3 regions of the Burkholderia sp. MR1-5-21 genome follow, and region 1 is predicted to be linked to each of the others. Evidence: predicted binding sites of a transcription regulator. Region 1 holds the regulator's gene; each other region holds the start of a gene.

The links. The regulator LexA, encoded in region 1, represses DNA repair genes until DNA is damaged. The targets are predictions, from matches to a motif close to ACTGTATNNNNATACAGT.
Region 2: the regulator LexA is predicted to act here: its motif matches at 1,013-1,030, upstream of ACV229_RS21750 (DUF2471 family protein).
Region 3: the regulator LexA is predicted to act here: its motif matches at 1,366-1,383, upstream of imuA (translesion DNA synthesis-associated protein ImuA).

The regions. Positions count from the first base shown of each region.
Region 1 is NZ_JBSAXD010000002.1:248,065-250,325, forward strand. It holds gene ACV229_RS03620 (sulfate ABC transporter substrate-binding protein) at 1-525, opposite strand, end outside; gene lexA (transcriptional repressor LexA) at 803-1,450, shown strand; gene ACV229_RS03630 (hypothetical protein) at 1,477-1,812, shown strand; gene ACV229_RS03635 (DUF2939 domain-containing protein) at 1,842-2,261, shown strand, end outside.
Region 2 is NZ_JBSAXD010000016.1:37,269-39,529, forward strand. It holds gene ACV229_RS21745 (oxidoreductase) at 1-356, shown strand, start outside; gene ACV229_RS21750 (DUF2471 family protein) at 548-952, opposite strand; gene ACV229_RS21755 (LysR family transcriptional regulator) at 1,298-2,191, opposite strand.
Region 3 is NZ_JBSAXD010000009.1:167,908-170,168, forward strand. It holds gene ACV229_RS15000 (ABC transporter permease) at 1-295, shown strand, start outside; gene ACV229_RS15005 (ABC transporter ATP-binding protein) at 297-1,091, shown strand; gene imuA (translesion DNA synthesis-associated protein ImuA) at 1,397-2,104, shown strand; gene ACV229_RS15015 (Y-family DNA polymerase) at 2,037-2,261, shown strand, end outside.

The DNA.
Region 1 (2,261 bases):
CCACGCGGCGAGATAGTTCCAGCGCGCGCCGCCCGATGTCTTCGGGTTCGGCGTGACGATCGACACGCCCGGCTTGGTCAGATCGTCCCAGTCCTTGATGCCCTTCGGATTGCCCTTGCGCACCAGGAACACGATCGTCGACGTATACGGCGACGCGTTGTCGGGCAGGCGTTTTTGCCAGTCCTTGCCGACGAGTCCCTTGTTCGCGAGCGCGTCGATGTCGTAAGCGAGCGCGAGCGTCACGACATCCGCCTGCAGCCCGTCGAGCACCGAACGCGCCTGCGCGCCGGAGCCGCCGTGCGACTGCTTGAAGTTGACGGTCTCGCCCGTCTTCGCCTTCCATTCCTTGCCGAACGCCTGGTTGAAATCCTGGTACAGCTCGCGTGTCGGGTCGTACGACACGTTCAGGAACGGCGTATCGGCGTGGGCATGCGCCGCGACGCCCAGCGCCGCGGCCGCGCCCAGCGCGAATGTTGCGATCAGGCGGCTTACCCCGCCCACCAGCCCCGTGTTGCGCTTCACCATCCGTCGTTCTCCCGCGTTGTTGGTCATGTTGTCGGTCTTGCGATGTGCGGGCCAGTCTAACGAACGGGTTACATGATTAAAAATAATCGTTCTTCATTTTTTAATACTCAAAAGTGCTAACGCAGACGGGACGGACGGTTGCGGCAGACGAACCGGCGTCCGGACGTCGCGGGATCGCGCCGGAATCGCCGCGATCGCGACGAACCTCACGTAACACTTGAAATTCGCGAAGTACTGTATAAAAATACAGCTCACTGTCTATCCATACAGTTGAGCCATGACCAAACTCACCGCCCGCCAGCAGCAAGTGTTCGACTTGATCCGCCGCGCGATCGAGCGCTCCGGCTTCCCGCCCACCCGTGCCGAGATCGCGGCCGAGCTGGGCTTCAGCTCGCCGAATGCGGCCGAAGAACACCTTCGCGCGCTGGCGCGCAAAGGCGTGATCGAGCTGGCAGCCGGCGCGTCGCGCGGCATCCGCCTGCTCGGCATCGACGACGCGCCGCACCAGTTCACGCTGCCGCATGCAGGCCTGATGCAGCTGTCGCTGCCGCTCGTCGGCCGCGTCGCGGCAGGCAGCCCGATCCTTGCGCAGGAGCACATCTCGCAGCATTACGCGTGCGATCCCGCGCTGTTCTCCAGCAAGCCCGACTACCTGCTGAAGGTCCGCGGCCTGTCGATGCGCGACGCCGGCATCCTCGACGGCGACCTGCTCGCCGTGCAGAAGCGCACGGAAGCGAAGGACGGCCAGATCATCGTCGCGCGTCTCGGCGACGACGTCACGGTCAAGCGCCTGAAGCGCCGCCCCGGCGGCCTCGAGCTGATCGCGGAGAACCCGGATTACGAAAACATCTTCGTCAAGGCCGGCAGCGCGGAATTCGCGCTGGAAGGCATCGCCGTCGGGCTGATCCGCTCGGGCGAATTCTGACAATCCGTCTCGCTCAGGAGAACAACATGGAACGCCTTGCCCGCCTGCTGCCTTTCCGTCAATTCGGCCGTCTGCGTCACCTGCGCGGCCGCACACCCTGCGCGCCGCTGTCCGCGGCGCCCGTCGGTCATGAAGAAGTCGCAGTCGAACCGCATGCGTCCCTGCTGCCGTCGGCGCTGCCCGCGTTCGCGCGGGTATCGCTGAACGCCGGACTGAATCACGCGGAGCCCGCGCGTCGTGCGCCGGTGCGCGTCTACCACGGCCGGTCGCGCCTGATCATGGTCGGGACGATCGATGCGGTGTGCCGGATGATCGATCGCTGTATTGCGGAGGAACGTTCTGCCGCGCAGGGTGGTCTCTGATTGCGGAAGGTTCCCGCACCGGAGGCGCCGTGAATCACGCACCGGGCCGCGCGAAGCGGCTCAAACCCCTGTTGATCGTTGTGCTGGTGGCCGCCGTGCTTGCGGCGGTCGGCTACGCATACGCGTCACCGTATGTCGCGCTCGGCCGCCTGAAAGCGGCGATCGATGCGCGCGATGCGCAAACGGTCAGCGACTATGTCGATTTTCCGTCGCTGCGCATCAGTCTCAAGCAGCAGGTCACCGACGAGTTGATGCGCCGGATCGACCCGAAGCGGCAGGACAACAATCCGTTCGCCATAATCGGCGCGTTGATCGGCTCCGCGTTGATCGGGCCGCTGGTTGATGCGTATGCAACGCCCGAAGGCGTCGCTGCGCTGATGAGCGGGATACCGCCGCGCGGCAATCCGGGCGAGCGTCCGCCCGAATGGGCGGCGCAACCGCCGGGCGGC
Region 2 (2,261 bases), on a different contig from region 1:
TCACGCTGCTGCAGCGCAAGGCCGCGCCGCTCGGCAAGGGGCTCGGCAAGACGACCGGCTGGATTCACCGCGCGACGCTGAAGATGAAGCAGGTGAAGATGATCGGCGGCGTGAACTACGAGCGGATCGACGCGCGCGGGCTGCACGTGTCGTACGGCGAGAAGCGCACCGATCCGGAGCTGATCGAGGTCGACACGATCGTGCTGTGTGCGGGCCAGGAACCGCAGCGCGCGCTCGTCGAGCCGCTGCAGGCGGCGGGGCGGTCGGTGCACCTGATCGGCGGCGCGGAACTGGCCGCCGAACTCGATGCGAAGCGTGCGATCGACCAGGGCGCAAGGCTGGCGGCGCGGCTGTAACGCGCGTATTGCGTGCCGCAGGGCGGTGCTCCCGTACGGCCACGTACTTGTCGCAGCGTCAGCTCCCGCCCAACGATCGCTTTCGCATCGCGCGTGCGATCGTCGGGCCTGATTCGCCATCGGCGGTGTGAACAGCGGCCGATATTGGCTGTCGGCCGGTTCACACCGCTGACGGCGCACGCTGCCGATGCTCAGGCGGCCTCGGCCTGCTCCGCGGCTTCCGCCTCGAGCATCGCCTTCACGATCAGATAGACGGCCGGCAGGTCGTCGTCGTCGCGGCGCCAGTCCACCGGATCCTCGACGTCCGCGGCCAGCAGGCGGCTGTCGCGCAGCCGGATGAACGCGTCGATCACCGCCGGATCGTTCCGGTTCAGGAACCCCGAATTCGAGAAAGCCAGCTCCTCGACGTCGAGCAGCGCGCGCCAGCTCATCGTGCGCACCGCGGCCGGGTGCGTGCGCCGGCGCAGGCCGAGCGCACGCTGGGCCGGCCCGCCGACGACACGCTGCAGGTCGACGACCGCCCGCTGCGCGGCGCGCTCGAAGTGGACGGGATTGAAGCCGGGTTGCTCGGGATCGAAAGCGGATGACTGGAACATGGTCGCCTCACAAGGTCCGTCCGTCGAAGGTGACGGAAATCGGGTCATATGGTCAAAAGCACTGTAAATATATACAGTGATTCGGGCGGTTTCAAGTCCTGGATCGAGAAAATTGGCAGTGGCTGTCAGCGAGCGGGTGGGGAGATTGGCGAGGGCGATCAGCGAGGGCACCGGATGAGGGTGACTGGCGAAGACGATCAGCGAGGGCAACGGATGGGGGCGACTGGCAAAGACTATCCGCGCGAGTAACCTGCGGAGGTGGCCAGAGTGGGGAGCCGGCGGAGTCACTCGGCGAGCGCCATCGACAGTCCGTCGTTGCGACGCGCCGAGCCGGCCGCATGCGGGTCACACCGAAGCGGCGATCGTGTCGCGCAGCCAGCGATGGGCCGGGTCGCGATGCGCGCGTTCGTGCCACAGCATCGACATCTCGTAACCGGGCACCTCGACAGGCGCATCGACGATCCGCAGCGCGGGTGCGTCGCGCACGAGGCGCTCGGGCAGCATCGCGACGAGATCGGTATGGGTGACGGCCGAGATCGCGAACAGGAAATGCGGCACGGACAGCGCAACCCGGCGCGTGACGCCGAGCGGCTCGAGCGCCTTGTCCGTCACAGCGACGAATCCTCCCCCGTCCGGCGACACGATCACGAACTCGAGCGCGCAGAACTGCGCGAGCGTCGGCCGCCGTTTCAGCTTCGGATGTCCGGCGCGGCCGACGAGCACGTAGCGCTCGGTGAAGAGCGCGCGGCGCCGCATGCCCTCCGGCGAACCGTCAGTCGTGTGAAACGCGATGTCGATTTCGCCCAGCTCGGCCTGCTTCGTGATGCGCGGCGGCGCGAGTTCGACGACCGCGACGCGTGTGCCGGGCGCGGCCGAGTACAGCTTGTTCAATGTCGGCAGCACGATCGTCGATTCCGCGTAGTCGGTCGCGGCGAGTCGCCACGTATGGGTCGCGGTGCCCGGATCGAACGGCGTGGCAGGCAGTACCGCACGCTCGACGGATTCGAGCGCTTCCCGCAGCGGTTCGCGCAGCGCCTCGGCGCGTGCGGTCGGCCGCATTCCGCGCGGGCCGGGCAGCAGCAGCGGATCGCCGAACACGTCCCGCAGCTTCTGCAACTGCACGCTGACCGATGGCTGCGACATGTTCAGCTTCTCGGCCGCGCGCGTGACGTTGTGCTCGGACAGCAGCACGTCGAGCGTGACGAGCAGGTTCAGGTCGAGACGTCTGAGATTAGTCATGGCTATACCTGGGATATTGGAAATTCATTTCAAATATACCTACAGGTTCGGCATCCTGCTGACATTCAAG
Region 3 (2,261 bases), on a different contig from region 1:
GCAGACGCAGGGCGGCGCGGACATCTCGATGGGGATCGGCACGATCGTGATCGGCCTCGCCGCGGTGATCATCGGCGAAACGCTGCTGCCCGCGCGCCGGCTCGTGCTGACGACGCTCGCCGTCGTGCTCGGCGCGATCGTCTACCGCTTCTTCATCGCGCTCGCGCTGAACAGCGAATTCATCGGCCTGAAGGCGCAGGACCTGAACCTCGTGACGGCCGCGCTCGTCACGATCGCGCTGGTGCTGCCGGCGACGCGCAAGAAGCTGTTCGCGCGCAAGAACGGAGGGGCATGACATGTTGTCCGCACAAGACCTGAAGCTCACGTTCAATCCCGGCACGCCGATCGAGACGCGCGCGCTGCGCGGCCTGTCGCTCGAGATTCCGGACGGCCAGTTCGTCGCGGTGATCGGCTCGAACGGCGCGGGCAAGTCGACCTTTCTCAACGCGATCTGCGGCGACCAGGCGGTCGATTCGGGTCGTATCACGATCGACGGCGCGGACGTCACGCGCCAGCCGGCATGGGATCGCGCGCATCTCGTCGCGCGCGTGTTCCAGGACCCGATGGCGGGCACCTGCGAGGCGCTGACGATCGAGGAGAACATGGCGCTCGCGATGGCGCGCGGCGCGCGCCGCGGCTTCAAGCCGGCGCTCGACCGCGCGTCGCGCGAGCTGTTCCGCGACAAGCTGCGGCTGCTCAACCTCGGCCTCGAGAACCGGCTGACCGACCGGATCGGGCTGCTGTCCGGCGGCCAGCGGCAGGCAGTGAGCCTGCTGATGGCGTCGCTGCGGCCGTCGCGGATCCTGCTGCTCGACGAGCATACGGCCGCGCTCGACCCGAAGACGGCCGCGTTCGTGCTCGAGCTGACCGCGCGCATCGTCGCCGAGAGCCGGCTGACGACGATGATGGTCACGCACAGCATGCGGCAGGCGCTCGATTACGGCGACCGCACGGTGATGCTGCACCAGGGGCAGGTCGTGCTCGACGTGTCGGGCGACGCGCGCAAGGGGCTCGACGTGCCGGACCTGCTGCAGATGTTCGAGAGGGTGCGGCACGAGCAGCTCGACGACGACGCGTTGCTGCTCGGCTGAAGCGGGCCGGACCGGCGCGATGCGACGCGTTGCATCGGCCGGTCGGGCCGATTCGTCCGGCGGGTTCGGCCGGCTCCGGGTGGTGCATGAGGGACGCATCGGGCCGGATGGATAGCGCGACGTTTACGCGGCGCGCCGGGCGATACGACTGCGTCGCGCCGAGTTTGACCGGGGGCGTCGCGCGATGACGGGCGCCCGGATGTTCCCGATGCATTTCTTCCGACGAAAAGCCGGTTTTGCAGCGGCGCTGTGCGACGCAAGCGCATTGCCATATACTGTATATCCATACAGTTGTGGGTGGCGTCATGCTCGCATCCTCCATTTCCCCTGAATCCCTTCATCCGTCGCTCTGGCGCGGCTCGCAGCTCGCGCGCGGCGGTCCGCGCACGATCGACACGGGCTTCGCATCGCTGTCGGCCGAGCTGCCGGGCGGCGGCTGGCCGGTCGGCGGGCTCGTCGAGCTGCTGGCCGCGCAGCCGGGCTGCGGCGAGATGCGGCTGCTCGCGCCCGCGCTCGCGCGCACCGTCAGCGCCCGGCGGCCGCTCGCACTCGTCGCGCCTCCGCAGTCGCCGCATGCGACCGCGCTCGCCGGTCTCGGCGTGCCGGCTGACGCGCTGCTGTGGCTGCGCGCCGGCAGCCGCACGGATGCGCTGTGGGCCGCCGAACAGGCGCTCAAGACCGGCTGCTGCGGCGCATTGCTGCTCTGGCAGGACGCGCGGCCCGATGCGCTGCGGCGCCTGCATCTCGCGGCCGCGCGCACGGGCGACACGCTGTTCGTGATGCTGCGCCCGCTGCAGGCCGCGCGGCAGCCGTCGCCCGCCGTGCTGCGCGTCGCGCTGCATCCCGTGCCGGGCGGCGTGTCGCTCGATATCGTCAAGCGTCGCGGGCCTGCGCGCGGCGAGCCGCTCGTGCTCGACCTGCCGTCGCCCATCGTGGAGAGCCGCTATGCGCGTCTTGCTCGGCATCCATCTGCCGCGCCTGCCGCTCGACGTGTGCGCCCCGCCGCCGTCTGACGGCGAGGCCGGCTGTGCGGTGCTGGAGCAAGGCGTCGTGCTGATCGCCGACGCAGCCGCGCGCAGGCAGGGCGTGCGCGCGGGCATGAAGCGCGGCGGCGTGCTGACGCTCGCGCCCGATACGCAGCTCGTCGAACGCGACCCCGCGCGCGAGGCC